3 regions of the Streptomyces sp. NPDC050085 genome follow, and region 2 is predicted to be linked to each of the others. Evidence: riboswitches for the same ligand, from Rfam matches in the RefSeq annotation. Region 2 holds a riboswitch; each other region holds the start of a gene.
The links. A riboswitch is a leader RNA that binds a small molecule or an ion and turns the genes downstream of it on or off. The one in region 2 is predicted to bind cobalamin.
Positions count from the first base shown of each region.

Region 1: linked by a shared signal. The riboswitch ahead of ACIBUY_RS20445 (prenyltransferase/squalene oxidase repeat-containing protein) and the one ahead of ACIBUY_RS25900 (ABC transporter substrate-binding protein) in region 2 are both predicted to bind cobalamin.
Region 3: linked by a shared signal. The riboswitch ahead of cobN (cobaltochelatase subunit CobN) and the one ahead of ACIBUY_RS25900 (ABC transporter substrate-binding protein) in region 2 are both predicted to bind cobalamin.

Region 1 is NZ_JBITJZ010000005.1:172,612-178,281, forward strand. Features, by position in the region: gene ACIBUY_RS20430 (ABC transporter ATP-binding protein) at 1-408, opposite strand, end outside; gene ACIBUY_RS20435 (energy-coupling factor transporter transmembrane component T) at 405-1,529, opposite strand; gene ACIBUY_RS20440 (SCO2322 family protein) at 1,532-2,197, opposite strand; gene ACIBUY_RS20445 (prenyltransferase/squalene oxidase repeat-containing protein) at 2,194-3,423, opposite strand; cobalamin riboswitch at 3,465-3,633, opposite strand; gene ACIBUY_RS20450 (SPFH domain-containing protein) at 3,683-4,849, opposite strand; gene ACIBUY_RS20455 (hypothetical protein) at 4,863-5,120, opposite strand; gene ACIBUY_RS20460 (polysaccharide deacetylase family protein) at 5,290-5,670, shown strand, end outside.
Region 2 is NZ_JBITJZ010000007.1:119,378-125,047, reverse strand. Features, by position in the region: gene ACIBUY_RS25910 (arginine deiminase) at 1-637, shown strand, start outside; gene ACIBUY_RS25905 (hypothetical protein) at 647-2,779, shown strand; cobalamin riboswitch at 2,809-3,011, shown strand; gene ACIBUY_RS25900 (ABC transporter substrate-binding protein) at 3,049-4,104, shown strand; gene ACIBUY_RS25895 (FecCD family ABC transporter permease) at 4,116-5,132, shown strand; gene ACIBUY_RS25890 (ABC transporter ATP-binding protein) at 5,129-5,670, shown strand, end outside.
Region 3 is NZ_JBITJZ010000003.1:380,407-386,076, reverse strand. Features, by position in the region: gene cobJ (precorrin-3B C(17)-methyltransferase) at 1-420, opposite strand, end outside; gene ACIBUY_RS14195 (precorrin-8X methylmutase) at 417-1,097, opposite strand; gene ACIBUY_RS14190 (cobalamin biosynthesis protein CobG) at 1,090-2,223, opposite strand; cobalamin riboswitch at 2,278-2,416, shown strand; gene cobN (cobaltochelatase subunit CobN) at 2,450-5,670, shown strand, end outside.

The DNA of each region.
Region 1 (5,670 bases), on a different contig from region 2:
GTCGCGGAGGCCGGCCAGGCCGAGGAGGTCGAGGGTCTCCTCCACGCGGCGGCGCATCACCGGGGGTGTCAGGCCCAACGACTCCATGCCGTACGCGAGTTCGTCCTCGACCGTGTCCGTGACGAAGTGGGCGAGCGGGTCCTGGCCCACCGTGCCGACGACGTCCGCGAGTTCACGCGGTTTGTGGGTGCGGGTGTCGCGGCCCGCCACCGTGACCCGGCCCGCGAGGGTGCCGCCCGTGAAGTGCGGGACCAGGCCGCTGACCGCGCCGAGCAGGGTCGACTTGCCCACCCCTGACGGGCCCGCGAGCAGCATCAACTCCCCCTCGGGGACCGTGAGTTCGATGCCGGTGAGGGTGGGGTGCGGGGCGTCGTCGTAGCGGACCGAGACGTTCTCGAAGTGGATCACTGGGCGGGCTCCGTCGGCTGCTTCGGCGAGGGGTGCGGGGCTACGAACGCGGGGAGCAGGCCCAGCAGGATGCCCGCCGCCGGCCACAGCGGCAGGGTCGGCGCGACCAGCGGCACGACCTGCGGCTGCAGTGCGGACGGGTCCCGTGTGCCGGTCCAGATCAGCACTGCGGCCACCGCCGCTCCGGACGCCGCGATCAGCCAGGCCCGTACGCCCCACACGTCGGGGCGGTACCGGGTGCGCACCGAGCGGCGGCCGCCGAGCCACAGGCCCGCGAGTGCCGACGCCACCCCGATGAGGAGGACGGGGAGGCCGTAGCCCGCGCCGGACGAGGCGAGCAGGCCGTACGTTCCCGCGCAGACCCCGATCAGGCCGCCCAGGGTGAGGGCGGCGGTGGCCCGGCGGACGGCCGTGGGGACCTCGGCGGTGCGGCCGTAGCCGCGCGCGTCCATCGCCGCGGCCAGGGACACCGAGCGCTCCAACGCGCCCTCCAGGACCGGGAGTCCGACCTGGAGGAGACCCCGCAGGCCGCTGTCCGGGCGGCCGCGCAGGCGTCGGGCCGCGCGCAGGCGGCGTACGTCCGCGATCAGGTTCGGGGCGAACGTCATCGCCACGACCACCGCGACCCCCGCCTCGTACAGCGCTCCGGGCAGGGACTTGAGGAGGCGGGAGGGGGACGCGAGGGCGTTCGCCGCGCCCACACAGATCAGCAGCGTGGCCAGCTTCAGGCCGTCGTAGAGCGCGAACGTGAGGCCCTCGAGCGTGACCCTGCCGCCGATCCGTACGCCCTGTGCCCAGTCGGGCAGCGGCACCTCGGGGAGCGTCGCGAGGACGTGCGTGCCGGGGATCGGCGAGCCGAGGACCGTCGCGAAGACCAGGCGGATGCCGATCACGGCGAGACCCAGCTTCACGAACGCCCCGTACGAGCGCGCCCACGGCGCCTGAGTCCGCCGCGCCGCCACCACGTAACCGGCGACGCCGATGAGCAGCGCGAGCAGCAGCGGGTTCGTCGTGCGCGACGCGGCCGTGCCGAGGCCGAGCGCCCAGATCCACCAGGCGCCCGGATGCACGGCGTTGGAACGGTGGGCCCGCGGGGCCCGCAGCGTACGGACAGCAGACATCGTCAGCCGCGGCGTCGCTTGGCCTGCCAGATCGCGCCCACGCCGAGCAGCGCGACGACGGCGACACCGGCGAGGACACCGACGGAGGGGCCGCTGCCGGAGCCGGACGACTTGTCCGCGTCACGGGTGGTCCCGGTGGCGGGTGCGTCGGTGGTCTTGCCGGAGACCTGTTCGCCGCAGCCCGACTTCGGGTAGCCGGAGATGGCGCACAGCAGCGCGTTGCTGTCGTAGCGCAGCGGCTTCGCGACGGAGGCGAGCGCGTCGGCCGTCGTCGCGTCCTCGCCGACCCGCGCGCACGCGGTCCGCGGCCGCGGCGGGGTCTCGCCGCCGGGCGCGTCCTGCGCCGTACCGAAGTCGATGACGAGCGCGACCCGCTTGGTGTCCTTCTCGGCGGGCGTTGTGGCGCAGATCGCGGCGAAATCCGCCGTGCCGCGCGGCTGCGTGGCGTCCTTGGAGTCCGCGCTCACCGCGAACCGGAAGCCCTGCACGTCACCGTCGGACGGCGTCGTCTGGGACGGACCCATCGACGCGTACGTCCATGACGCGCCGTCCCGCTCCCAGAACGACCAGTAGCGGTAGCCCGCCGCCTGCGCCGGAGCGACGGCGAGGCCGAGCAGCAGCGCGCACAGCGTCAGGACGAGCCCGGTCGCCCGGCCCCCGCGGCTCACAGCTGCTGCTTCTTGCGGCCACTGATCAGGAACCCGGCGCCCATGGCCGCGACGAACATCACGCCGACGATCCACCAGGTGCCGAAGCCGCCGCCGTTGTCGTCGTCCTTCTTCTTGTCGCCCGCGTCGGAGGAGTCCGCGGAGGCCGGGGCAGGGCCCGTCCTGTTCAGGGCGCTCACCAGGTCGGTGCCGCCGAAGTCACGCGGGTCGTTGCCGGTGGCGTGCGCGGCGAAGATCAGCTGCGCGTACGCGGCGGGGCCCGACTGCGCGGCCCAGTCCGTGGCGTTCTTCTCCAGCCAGGCGTACGGGTCCTTCGTGTACTTGATGCCCTCGGCGGCGGCGATGGAGGTGACCGCGTCGGCCGTGTTGCCGTAGTCGGGCTTGTCGGTGGCACCGGCCAGCTGGGACTTCAGGTACAGGTGCGTGGAGAGCTGGTTCTGCAGGTAGACGCCGCCGTTGTGCGCGAGCGCCTCGGCCGTCTTGCCGTCCTCGCAGGTGTACGCGTCCGGGGCCTTGCCCTTGCCCGGCGCGAAGCCGGTGCCGAGCGCGCCGAGGACACCGGCCGCGGTGGCGTCGGCGTTCGCGGTCAGCCTGCCCTTCTTGTCGGGCTGGTAGGCGAGCGCGCCCGCGCCCTTGCCGTCGGAGCACGGCAGGGCGAGGGAGGCGAGGGCGTCCGTGGCGGACTTGCCGTCGGCGGACTTCACGCCGGCGGGCTTCTGGTCGGCGGCGGCGAGCGCGCCGACGACGACGGACGTGGAGTTGGCGTCGCTCGCGCCGCCCGGCAGATAGCCCCAGCCGCCGTCGGCGTTCTGGTTCTTCTTCAGCCAGTCGACGCCCTTGGTGACCGCGGCGTCCCGGCCGCCGACCGCGGCGAGCGCCTGCACGGCGGCCGCCGTGCTGTTGCTGTCGACGGCCGTCTTGGCGTCGCAGGCCTTGGCGGGGTCGGCACGGAAGGCGGCGAAGCCGCCGTTCGCGCACTGCTGCCCGGCGAGCCAGTCGACGGCCTTGGCCGCGGGGTGCACACCGACGGTGTCCTGCGCGACGAAGGCGAGCGACTGCCGCCACACGCCGTCGTACGTGGGGTCGCCCTTGCCGTACAGGCCCGACGGTACGACGACCTTCGGCGATGCGGAGGGGGAGGCACCGTCCGCGACCGCGGCCTGCGCGCTCACGGCGCCGATCACGACGGTGGCGGCGACGAGCGCGCCGCTGCGGCGAATGTTCATGGTGGGGCGGGTGCCTCTCCCTGCGGGGAGCCGGGCGGCACGGCACGCTTTCGGCACCGGGCGGCTCCGGTTCCGTATGCCTCGACGGTCCTGAGCCGATCAGGCGCGCACCAGGAAATCCGGCTTTACGGCTGCGGGTCAGCGCCGGAATTCCACCGGCTTCCCCTCGTACGCGCGTACTGACGACGCACCCACTCTACCGGCCGGTCCGAAAGGGCGGCCGGGCGAGTGGAAGCGCTCCGCCAGGAGCGTGCCGGCGTCACCTGATGTCGACGGGCCCGTCGTCGTCCCCCCGCGTCGAGCCCAGGTACCGCTCGATCGCCGCGCCCGCCCCCGCCGAGCCGTCCTCCCCGTTCAGGTTCTTGCGGACCGAGTCCAGGATCGTCAGACCCTGCCCGACCAGACCGGCTGCGATCTCGCCCAGACCGTCCGCCCCGTTCAGCACGTTCACGTTCGCCCCGGCGAGCCCCGCGGAGGCCTCCTTCACGATCTGCGGCAGCTGGTCGATGAGCATCCGGTCGAGCGCGACCCGGTCGTACGACGCCGCGGCCTCGGCCTGGATCTTCATCCGCTCGGCCTCGGCCAGGGCGAGGACGCGGATGCGCTCCGCGTCGGCCTGGGCCGGCTTCACGATCTCGGCGATCAGCTGCTTCTCGCGCAACTCGGCCTGCTTGAGGGCGAGTTCCGTCTGGGCGGCGAGCACCTCCTGCTGGGCGTGCGCCTGCGCGAGCGGCCCGGCCTGCGCGGCCTGCGCCTTGGCGCGGTCGACCTCGGCGCTGTACTCGGCCTGCACGACCGCCGTCTGCCGCGCGAACTCGGCCTGCTTGCGCGCCGCCGCCTGCTCCGCCTCCGCCGAGGCCTGCGTGGCCTGCGCCTGGGCGATCTGCGCCTGCCGCTGGATGGCGGCCTTGTGCGGCCGGGACATCGCCTCGATGTATCCGGTCTGGCCGTCGTCGATGGACTGGATCTGCAACGAGTCGACGTGCAGCCCGATCTTCGCCATCTCCGCCTTCGACGTGTCCAGGACCTCCGTCGCCAGCTTCTGCCGCTCGGTGACGATCTCCTCGACGGTCATCGAGCCGATGATGGACCGCAGGTGACCGGCGAAGATCCGCCCGGTCAGGATCGACATCTGCTCCTGGTCGGAGAGGAACCGCTGCCCGGCGTTGATGATCGACTCCGGGTCGTTGCCCACCTTGAACGCGATCACGGCCCGCACGGTCAGCGCGATGCCCTGCTTGGTCACGCACTTCTCGACGACCTCCGCCTCGCTCATCGCGAGCGAGAGGAAGCGGGTCTTGCGGAACACGGGCAGAACGAACTTCCCGTGCCCGGTGACGACGCGGAACGGCGCTCCCCCAAGTCCCCGCCTCCCACCCGAGATCAGCATCGCCTCGTCGGGTGCGGGAACGCGATATCCGAACATCCTTGACGTCTCCTTAGCGGGCGCCGCCGGTGTCGCCGTCGGAGGGTGTGTCCAGCAACGGGTCGCTCCAGGCGATCACATCGACCTGCCGGGTGCCGCGGGACTCGATCACGAGCACGGTCGCTCCCCGTGGGAGGGGCTCGTCGGACCACGCCATGAACGTCTCGGTCCCACCCCTGACCTGCACCAGCACCTCGCCCGGCCCACCGGAACCCCGGGTGCCGAGAACCAGCTTCCCCGTACAGCCGACCACAGCCTCGTCCGGCGCCATCGGCGGCCGCCCCCTTGTCGTTCTCTCTGAGAGCCCAGACCATACGCCCGTGATGACGTGGGCACTATCCACGTGAAGCAAAGATCCTCCGGACGGCTTGACAGCCTCGGGTGACGGTGTGTCACGCGGACCGGGAACCGCTGCCGGTTGGTACGGCTCTCCCGTGAACCTGCCCCGCACCCGCCGTTGGTACGCCGCTGCCGCCCTCGCCGCAGCCGCCCTCGCCCTCCCGTCCTGCGCCGCCCAGGACCGCCCGCCCGTGGAGTCCAAACCGCGGCCGTCCGTCACGTCCTCGCCCACGCCGCGGCCCGTGTGGGGCACGCCCCACCCCGTGGACTGCCGTGCGACCGACTGCGTGGCCCTGACCTTCGACGCGGGCCCCGGGCCCTACACCGCCCGCCTCCTCGACGTGCTGAAGGCCAAGGGCGTCAACGCCACGTTCTTCCTGCTCGGCAAGAGCGGCGTCGGGCGGTATCCGGACCTGGTGCTGCGGGAGGCCGCCGAGGGGCACGAGCCGGCCAACCACAGCTGGAGCCACCCGCGTCTGACG
Region 2 (5,670 bases):
GACGGTGTGGTGGGGCGATCCCGAACTCGCCTGGGGGCAGGCCACGTTCGAGGGCGGCGACATCATGCCCGTCGGCAACGGCGTGGTCCTGATGGGCATGAGCGAGCGCACCTCGCGGCAGGCCATCACGCAGGTCGCGGCCGCCCTGTTCGAGCGGGGCGCGGCCGAGCACGTGATCGTCGCCGGGATGCCGAAGCTGCGTTCGGCTATGCACCTGGACACGGTCTTCACGTTCGCCGACCGGGACATCGTCACGCTGTACCCGCGGATCATGGACTCGGTGCACACGTTCTCGCTGCGCCCGAGCGACAAGGCGCCCGGGCTCGACATCACCGACGAGGGCTCGGCCGCGTTCGTCGACGTCGTCGCCAAGTCGCTCGGGCTGCCCGGCCTGCAGGTCATCGAGACGGGCGGCGACGTGTACGCCTCGGAGCGCCAGCAGTGGGACAGCGGCAACAACGCGGTCGCGGTCGAACCCGGTGTCGTCTTCACCTACGACCGCAACACGCAGACCAACACCCTGCTGCGCAAGGCGGGTGTCGAGGTCATCACCATCGTCGGCGCCGAGCTGGGCCGGGGCCGCGGCGGCGGGCACTGCATGACGTGCCCGATCGTGCGCGACCCCGTGGACTTCTGACGGCGCGCCGTGCAGCGGGCCGGGCGCGTGGTCGCCTTCCTCGTGGCGGTGCTGGCCACGCTGTGCGTCATCGCGACGGCCACGCTGCGCGGCACGCTGCTCGACCCGGCGTTCCACGCGTCCGTCCTGGACGAGCAGCACGCCTACGACCGGCTCTACAACGAGGTCCTGGTGGACCCCGAGGCCTCGCCGGTCACCCGCGACCTGCTGGCCCGGCTCGCCGTGCCCGAGGCCCAGGTGACGTCCAACATCAAGCTGGTACTGCCGCCGGACACCCTGCGGGACCTGACGCGGCAGCAGATCGACGCCGTGGTCGGCTATCTGAACGGGGACCGCGCCACGCTCGACCTGACCGTGGACCTGCGTCCGGTGCTCGACAACGTCGACCAGCTCGCGCAGACGTACTTCGGTGATCTCGTCTCCGGTCTGCAGCGGCGCGACGAACCGGACTTCGACCGGTTCACGGCCGACGTGTCGGGCGCGGTACGCGATCTCACCGAGGGGCGCGTGCCCGCCGGGCTGCCCGCGTTGCCACTGACGCCCGACCAGGCGGGCCAGGTCGCCGAGGCGCTGCTGCGGCCGCTGTCGGAGCAGGACCGTGACGCGCTGCGCCCGCAGGTGGAGACGGCTCTCGCCGAGGGTGACGTCGCCACCGCGCTCGCCGCCGTGGCGCCCTCCCTGGTCTCCGACGACACCCGGGAGGCGGCCCGCCGGATCCAGGAGAGCGTGGGCGGCGGCACCTGGGACCTCACCGCGGCCCTCGCGGCCTCCGGCAACGACCTCCGGGCCGTGCACGATCTGCGCCCCTACACCGCGGCGGGCCTCGGCCTGGTGGAGCTCGTGGCCGCGGTCCTGCTCGTCCTGGCGCTCGCCGCCCTGTGGTTCCTCGGTTCTCCCCTGCAGGCGCGCCGGCTGCGGCGGCTCGGGCTGCCGCTGCTCACCGGCGGCCTGCTGACGGCGGCCGTCGTCGTCGCGGCGCGGCTGCTCACCGACGGACGCGTCGTCGACCCGCCCGCCTCCTGGCCGGCGAGCCTCGCGCGCCTGGTCGACGACGTGCAGCGGGCGGCCGTCGGCGACCTCACGCGCAGCGCGCTGTGGGCGGCGCTGGTCCCGGCCGTCGTCGGGGCGGGCCTGGTCGTCGCGGCGCGTCTTCGCGTACGTGCGACGGGTTCGCGGGCTCTGGTCGGGCTCGGGCTCGGTGCGGCGGCCGTGGCGCTGGCGGGGATGGTCGTGGTGCCGCTCGCGACGAGTGCGGCCGCGCCGCGGCTGTGCCAGGGCAGCGCCGCGCTGTGCGACCGCCCGTACGACGAGGTCGCGTACCTCACCTCGCACAACGCCATGTCGACGACCGTCGACCGGTTCATCGGGCCGCTCCAGGACCCGGGCATCACGGCCCAGTTGGACGACGGCGTGCGCGCCCTGCAGATCGACACCTACCGGTGGGAGCGGCCCGACGAGATCGCCGCGCGGCTCGACGCCTCGGACTTCACGGACGCGCAGCGGGCGCTCGTCGAGCAGGCGGTCAACACCATCAACCCGCCGCGCGAGGGCCTGTGGCTGTGCCATGCGGTGTGCCGGGCGGGCGCGCTGCCCCTGGTGCCGACGCTCCGCGAGATCGGCGCGTGGATGCGGCAGCATCCGAGCGAGGTCGTCACGTTCATCGTGCAGGACGCGATCACCGGCGAGGAGACCCAACAGGCCGTCGCCGAGGCCGGGTTGACGGACCTCGTGCACACGCCCGACCGGGATCCGGCGAAGCCGTGGCCGACGCTCGGCGAGATGATCGACAGCGGTCGCCGCCTGGTCGTGTTCGCCGAGGAGGCCGACGGCCCCGCGCCCTGGTACCGCAACTTCTACGCGTACGGCATGGAGACCCCGTTCGCGTTCCGCTCCCCCGGCGAGATGAGCTGCGTCCCGCACCGCGGCGGAGACGACAAGCGGCTGTTCCTGCTCAACCACTTCATCACCATCAACGGCGGCAGCCGCCTCGACGCGGGCACGGTCAACGCCCGCGACTTCGTCCTGGACCGCGCCCACCGCTGCGAGCGGGCACGCGGCCGCCCGGTGAACTTCGTCGCCGTGGACTACGCGACGATCGGCGACGCGGCGGGAGCGGTGGACGCGCTCAACGCGGAGCGGTGACACCGGCCGTCGGGACGGGGCGAGCGTAGTGATACCTTCCGATGGCCAGTCGTACCTTTGTGCGTACTCGTACGCATACGGGTCAGGGAATCCGGTGGAATTCCGGAGCTGACGCGCAGCGGTGAGGGTGACGGGCGGAGCAACTGCCACTGGGCCGGTCGAACCGGCCCGGGAAGGCGCTTCGCGCGGACGATCCCGAGTCCGAAGACCTGCTGGCGGCCTCCAGGACCGATGCACGGCCGGGGGTGGACCGTAGACCGGCTCCGCGCATGGGCCCTGGAGACGAAGGAAGTTCCGTGCTGTTCGCACGTCAAGTCCGCTGCCTCGCACCGCTGTTGGCGGGCGCCCTGTTGCTCACGGCCTGTGGCGGCCAGGGCTCCGCAGACACGTCGCGGCGCGCGGGCGACGCCGTCACGCTCGACAACTGCGGCACGAAGGTCGAGGTCACCCACGCCCCGCGCCGGGCCGTCGCCCTCGACCAGGGCTCGGCGGAGATCATGCTCTCGCTCGGGCTCGCCGACCGGATGGTGGGCACGGCGACGTGGACCGATCCGGTCCTGAAGGGGCTGGAGAAGGAGAACGCGAAGGTGCCGCGGCTCGCCGACCGCTATCCGTCCTTCGAGAAGGTCCTGGACACGGAACCCGACTTCGCCGCGGCCTCGTTCGCGTACACGCTCGGCAAGGGCGGAGTGGCGACCCGCGGGCAGTTCCAGCAGCTCGGCGTACCCACCTACCTCTCCCCCACGGACTGCGCGGGCAAGGACAACAGCGGAGACGGGGACGGCGTGCGCACGTCGGCGCTGACCATGGACACCGTCTACGGCGAGATACGCGACCTCGCGCGGGTCTTCGACGTGCGCGAGCGCGGAGAGCAGCTGATCACACGCCTCAAGTCCCGCGTCACGAAGGCCACTTCGGGGCTCGACGCGTCGGACGTCAGCGTCCTGTACTGGTTCGCGAACGCCGACTCGCCCTACATGGCGGGCTGTTGCGGCGCGCCCGGCATCGTCACCGAGGAGACCGGGGTGCGCAACGTCTTCGACGACACGCACGAGGAGTGGCCGCAGATCAACTGGGAGACGGTGGCCGACCGCGATCCGGACGTCCTCGTCATCGGCGATCTCACCCGCCGCTCGCAGTCCGCGGAGTCCGCCGCGCAGAAGATCGAGTTCCTGGAGTCCGACCCGGTCACGAAGCACATGAGCGCCGTGCGCGAGAAGCGGTACGTGCTGCTGCGCGGGCAGGACATGAATCCGACGATCCGGACGGTGGACGGCGTGGAGAAGGTCGCCGCCGGTCTGCGCACCTTCGGCCTGGCCAAGTGAGCACCACCCAACTGCCCTTCGTCCGGCCCGTGTTGGCCTGGGCCGCCGCCGTCGCCGTCCTGTGTGCGTCCGTGGCCGTCGCGATCACGATCGGCCCCGCGCACATCGGCGTCGGTGACGTGTGGACGACGGTCGGGGAACGCCTGGGCTGGGGCACGTCGCAGCTGTCGCCGATCCGGGACGGCATCGTGTGGGACCTGCGGCTGCCGCGGACGCTGCTCGCGGCGGTGTGCGGGGCGGGCCTCGCGGTCTGCGGCACGGTGCTGCAGGCGCTGCTGCGCAATCCGCTCGCCGATCCGTTCGTCCTGGGCGTGTCCTCGGGCGCGTCGACCGGCGCGGTGCTCGTGGTGGTCCTCGGTCTGGGCGGCGGCGCCGTCTCGGTGTCGGGCGGGGCCTTCCTCGGGGCGCTGTGCTCCTTCGCCCTGGTGCTGCTGCTCAGCCACACGCTGGGCGGCACCACGGACCGGGTCGTGCTGTGCGGGGTCGCCGCGATGCAGCTCTTCTCGGCGCTGACGTCGTTCGTGGTGCTGACGGCGGCCGACGCGGAGACGACGCGCGGCGTCCTGTTCTGGCTGCTCGGCTCGCTGGGCGGCGTCGGCTGGACGGAGGTGTGGCTGTGCCTGGCGGTGCTCGTGGTGACGCTGGCGGTGTGCCTCGGCCACGGCAGGACCCTGGACGCGTTCGCCTTCGGCCCGGAGGCGGCGGCCGCGCTCGGCGTGCGCGTGGCCCGCACCCGGCTCGTGCTGCTGTGTGTGACGGCCCTGTTGACGGCGGCCCTGGTCAGCGCGGCCGGGGCGATCGGCTTCGTCGGTCTGGTGCTGCCGCACGCGGCCCGCGCCCTGGTCGGCCCGGGGCACACACGGCTGCTGCCGGTCACGGCGCTCGCGGGTGCGGTGTTCCTCGTCTGGGTCGACACGCTGGCGCGTACGGTCCTGGAGCCCCAGGAGGTGCCGGTGGGGGTCGTGACGTCGCTGATCGGTGTGCCCGCGTTCGTGCTCGTCCTGTACCGCGGCCGGGCCGTCCGGTGAGCGCGGGCCTGCACGCGGACCGCGTCTCCTGGTCGGCCGGGGGCGCCCTCGTCCTCGACGGGGTGAGCCTGACGCCCCGGCCCGGCACGGTCACCGGGCTGCTCGGCCCGAACGGCTCGGGCAAGTCGACGCTGCTGCGCCTGCTCGCCGGGGTGCTCGCCCCGGCGTCGGGTGTCGTCACGCTCGACGGGGACCCGCTCGCCGGGGTGCCGCGCAGAACGGCCGCCCGGCGGATCGCGCTGGTCCAGCAACAGAGCGACACCCAGGTCGAGTTGACGGTCGCCGACGTCGTACGGCTCGGCCGGGTCCCGCACCGCCGCGCCTGGGCCCCGGCATCGGCCGACGACGAGGCCGCGGTCCGTGCGGCGCTGGCCCGCAGCGGCCTCGCCGACCGGGCGCACCGCCTGTGGCACACGCTGTCCGGCGGGGAGCGCCAGCGGGTGCAGATCGCCCGCGCGCTGGCCCAGGAACCGCGCGAGCTGCTCCTGGACGAGCCGACGAACCACCTCGACATCCAGCACCAGCTGGAGCTCCTCGA
Region 3 (5,670 bases), on a different contig from region 2:
GACGGACGTGACACCCGGGATGACGACGGTCTCGTACCGGTCGGCGAGACGCTTGTGCATGTGCTGGTACGAGCCGTAGAACAGCGGGTCGCCCTCCGCGAGGACGGCCACCGTGCGGCCCGCGTCGAGGTGCGCGGCGAGGGTGGCGGCGGCCTCGGCGTAGAAGTCGTCGAGGGCGCCGCGGTAGCCGCCGGGGTGGTCCGTGGTCTCGACGGTGAGCGGATACATCAGCCGCTCCTCGATCTGGTCCGCACGGATGTGCTCCGCCGCTATGGAGCGGGCGATGGACCGCCCGTGCCGTGCGCAGTGGTACGCGATCACGTCGGCGGACGCGATGGCCTTCACCGCGGCGACGGTCATCAACTCCGGGTCACCGGGCCCGAGTCCGACCCCGTACAGCTTTCCGGTGGTGCCGGTCATGCCCGTCCCGCCTTGTCTTCCTTCTTGTCTTCCCTGTCTTCCATGATCTCGGCCTCGGTCGCGAGCGCGTTGAGCGCGGCCGCCGTGATGGCGCTGCCGCCGCGCCGTCCGCGTACGACGAGGTACTCGAGGCCGAGCGAGTTCGCGGCGAGCGCGTCCTTCGACTCGGCGGCGCCCACGAACCCGACGGGGATGCCGAGCACGGCGGCCGGCCGCGGCGCACCGTTCGCGATCATCTCGAGGAGGTGGAAGAGGGCGGTGGGGGCGTTGCCGATGGCGACGACGGCCCCGTCGAGCCGGTCGCGCCACAGCTCCAGGGCGGCAGCACTCCGCGTCGTCCCCAACTCGGCGGCCAGCGCGGCCACTTGAGGGTCCCGGAGCGTGCACAGTACGTCGTTGTCGGCGGGCAGCCGCTTGCGCGTCACGCCGCTCGCGACCATGTGCGCGTCGCAGAGGATGGGCGCCCCGGCGCGCAGTGCGGCACGGGCCTTGGCGACCACCTGGGCCGAGTGGCCGATGTCCTGTACGAGATCCACCTGACCGCAGGCGTGGATCATGCGGACCGCGACCTGGGCGACGTCGGCGGGCAGGCCCGCGAGCCCGTCCGCCGCCTCGGCGCGGATGGTGGCAAAGGACTCGCGGTAGATCGCCGCGCCGTCCTTCTCGTAGTCATACACGGGGTTCGGCTCTTTCGGTGGGGTCGGTGATGTCGTACGTGCCATGAGGGCGGGCCACGATGTCGATGTAAGGACCGGTCGGGTGACCGCAGCGCCGCTCGCAGCCGGACCAGTAGGTGGGCAGGGCCGGATGGGCCTCGCCGATCCGCGCGGTGGCGTCGGCCCGTACGTCGGCATGGGACTTGGCGCATCCGGGCCGCCCGATGCAGGCGCCGACGCGGGTCCAGGGGGAGTCGGTGTCGTACGCCGTGACGCCGGGCACGACGACGCGGCGCCAGGGGGTCAACCGGAGCTCTTGGAGGGGGTGTTGGGCGGCCAGTTCGATGAGGTCGCGCCAGTGGGTGGGAGTGAGGGTGCCGAAGGGGGGCGCGAAGCCACATTCAGCCCCGCCGGCGATTGAGGCGCGGGGTCCGGGGCGGAGCCCCGTGGCCTGCACGCCGACCTGCTCCAGCCGCTCACCCACCAGCCGCCCCAACTCGCCCTCCGGCAACCCGAGTTCGGCCACCCGCCATACGCGACGTCCAGTAATGCTCCGAGCCGCCTCGACAAAAACCTCAGCCGCGACAACCGCAGCCCGGGCCCCGTCCTCGTACGCCACAGAGAACTCGGCCCCGTCGACACAGAGCACGCCCCGGCCCCCCGGAACCCCCCGCACCAACACATCCGGCCGCAGAGAAGCCACATCCCCCCGCCCGTCATCCAGGGCAAAGAGGAACCGCCCCGACAACCCCGGGGTCACGGCACTCGCACACAGCCCCGCATCAAGCCCGTTCAACCAGGACCGCACGTCCACGAACCCGCCCCCGTCGAGCCCCGACATGGGCGAGGCCACGACATTGCGCACCCGCTCGTGCGCGGCGGAGGGCAACAGCCCGGCGGCCGAGAGCGCGGCGGCCAACTCGGCGTCACACCCGCCCCGCAACCCCCGAAGCTGCACGTTCCCCCGGGACGTGAGGTGCAGCAGCCCGTCCCCGAGCCGCCCCGCGACCTCCCCGAGGGCCCGCGCCGCGGCCACGCCCAGCACCCCGCCGGGTATCCGCACCCGCGCCAGGAACCCGTCGTCCGCGGCGTGCAGCCGCAGCGCGCCCGGGCAGGCGTCGCCGGGGGACATGGGGGAATCGGACATGCCGGGGAGCATACCCATCGCTCTGTGACGGGCATCCCGTACCGGGCGCGGGCCCCGACCCGTACGATGAGCGGTGCCATCGACGGCGACAGGGGAGGAAGCCCGGTGCGAATCCGGCGCGGTCCCGCCACTGTGAGCCCTCTCATAGCCAGAGGGTGAGCCAGGAACTCCCGCCGTCACATGAACCACCCGGGGCGCGGACACCCCGAGGAAGGCCAGCCGACGCATGCTCCTGCTCCTGTCGACCTCCGACACGGACCTGCTCAGCGCCCGCGCGGCGAACACCGCCGCCGACGCCCCGGTCACGTACCGCTTCGCGAACCCTTCCCGGCTGCCGCTGGACGACCTCGACGCGCTGCTCGACGGCGTCGACCTCGTCGTCGTCCGTCTCCTCGGCGGCGTCCGCGCCTGGCAGGACGGCATCGACCGGCTGACCGCGGCCGCGATCCCGATGGTCGTGCTCAGCGGTGAACAGGCCCCGGACGCCCAGCTGATGGCGGCCTCCACGGTCCCGGTCGGGATCGCGGCGGAGGCCCACAAGTACCTGGCGCACGGCGGCCCGCAGAACCTGGCGCACCTCGCCCGCTTCCTGTCGGACACGGTCCTGCTCACCGGCCACGGCTTCGAACCGCCCGCGGCGGCGCCGACCTGGGGCGCGCTCGACCGTCCGGAGGCGTCCGGGCAGGGCCCGACCATCGCGGTGCTCTATTACCGCGCCCACCACATGAGCGGCAACACGGCGTTCGTGCACGCCCTGTGCGACGAGATCGAGCGCGCGGGCGGCCGCCCCCTCCCGCTGTACGTGGCCTCTCTGCGCGCCCCCGAGGCCGAGTTGATCGACGCGCTGCGCGCCGCCGACGCCATCGTCACGACGGTGCTCGCGGCGGGTGGCACACGGCCGGCGGAGGCTTCGGCGGGCGGCGACGACGAGTCGTGGGACGCGGGCGCGCTCACCCGGCTCGACGTCCCGATCCTCCAGGCCCTGTGCCTGACGTCCTCCCGCGCGGACTGGGAGGAGAACGACGAGGGCGTCTCCCCGCTGGACGCGGCGAGCCAGATCGCGGTGCCGGAGTTCGACGGCCGCCTCATCACGGTCCCGTTCTCCTTCAAGGAGATCGACGAGGACGGGCTGCCCGCGTACGTCGCCGACGCCGAGCGCGCGTCCCGCGTGGCCGGGATCGCCGTACGCCACGCACGCCTGCGCCACATCCCGGCGGCGGACAAGAAGCTGGCGCTCGTCCTGTCCGCGTACCCCACCAAGCACTCCCGCATCGGCAACGCGGTCGGCCTGGACACCCCGGCCTCCGCGGTGGCGCTGCTGCGCCGACTGCTGGACGAGGGCTACGACTTCGGGGACCGGGCCGACATCCCGGGCCTGGTCTCGGGCGACGGCGACGAGTTGATCCGGGCGCTCATCGACGCGGGCGGCCACGACCAGGACTGGCTCACGGAAGAGCAGCTGGCCGCCAACCCGGTCCGCATCCCGGCCGCCGACTACAAGCGCTGGTACGCGACGCTGCCCCAGGAACTCCGTACGAACGTCGAGCAGCACTGGGGCCCGCCGCCCGGCGAGATGTTCCTCGACCGCTCCCGCAACCCCGAGGGCGACATCGTGCTCGCGGCCCTGCGCCGCGGCAACCTCCTCATCCTCATCCAGCCGCCGCGCGGCTTCGGCGAGAACCCGATCGCGATCTACCACGACCCCGATCTGCCGCCGTCCCACCACTACTTGGCCGCGTACCGCTGGATCGCGGCGCCCGCTGCCGACAACGGGTTCGGCGCCGACGCGATGATCCACCTCGGCAAGCACGGCAACCTGGAGTGGCTGCCCGGCAAGAACGCGGGCCTGTCCGCCGCCTGCGGCCCCGACGCAGCGCTCGGCGACGTCCCGCTGATCTACCCGTTCCTGGTCAACGACCCGGGCGAGGGCACCCAGGCCAAGCGCCGCGTCCACGCCACGCTCATCGACCACCTGGTCCCGCCGATGGCCCGCGCCGACAGCTACGGCGACATCGCCCGCCTGGAACAACTCCTGGACGAGCACGCGCAGATCGCGTCGATGGACCCGGCGAAGCTCCCGGCGATCCGGGCCCAGATCTGGACCCTCATCCAGGCCGCGAAGCTCGACCACGACCTGGGGGTCGAGGACCGCCCCGAGGACGAGGGCTTCGACGACTTCATCATGCATCTCGACGGCTGGCTCTGCGAGATCAAGGACGTCCAGATCCGCGACGGCCTCCACGTCCTGGGCAACCCCCCGGCAGGCCCCGACCGGGTCAACCTGGTCCTCGCGATCCTCCGGGCCCGCCAGATCTGGGGCGGCACGACCGCCCTGCCGGGCCTGCGCGAGGCCCTGGGCCTGGACGAGTCGAAGGCGACCCGCACGGACGCGGACGCGGTCGAGGAACAGGCCCGCGCCCTGGTCGAGGCCATGGAGGCCGCGGACTGGAACCCGGAGTCCGTCCCCACCGACGTATCGGACCAGGTCCGCGCCATCCTCGACTTCGCCGCACGAGAGGTCGTCCCCCGGCTCAGCCGCACCACCGACGAACTCGACCACGCCGTAAGGGCATTGGAAGGCCGCTTCATCCCGGCAGGCCCCAGCGGCTCCCCCCTGCGCGGCCTCGTCAACGTCCTGCCGACCGGCCGCAACTTCTACTCCGTCGACCCGAAGGCCGTCCCGTCCCGCCTCGCCTGGGAGACGGGCCAGGCCCTGGCCGACTCCCTCATCGAGCGCTACCGCCAGGACAACGACAACGCGTACCCCACCTCCGTGGGACTGTCCCTGTGGGGCACGAGTGCCATGCGCACAGCGGGAGACGACGTCGCCGAAGCCCTCGCCCTGCTCGGCATCCGCCCGGTCTGGGACGACGCCTCGCGCCGCGTGACGGGCCTCGAGCCCATCCCGTACGAGGAGTTGAACCGCCCCCGCATCGACGTCACGCTCCGCATCTCCGGCTTCTTCCGCGACGCGTTCCCGCACACGATCGGCATCCTCGACGACGCGGTCCGCCTGGCCGCGTCCCTGGACGAGCCGGCCGAGCGCAATCACGTACGGGCGCACGTCCAGGCGGATGTCGCGGAACACGGCGACGAGCGCCGGGCCACCACCCGCATCTTCGGCTCGCGCCCCGGCACGTACGGCGCGGGCCTGCTCCAGCTGATCGACTCCAAGGACTGGCGCACGGACGCGGACCTCGCCGAGGTCTACACGGTGTGGGGCGGCTACGCGTACGGCCGCGGCCTGGACGGACGCTCGGCCCGCACCGACATGGAGACGGCGTACAAGCGCATCGCGGTGGCCGCCAAGAACACCGACACCCGCGAGCACGACATCGCCGACTCCGACGACTACTTCCAGTACCACGGCGGCATGGTGGCGACGGTCCGTGCGCTGCGCGGCACGGCCCCCGCCGCGTACATCGGCGACTCGACGCGTCCCGAGAC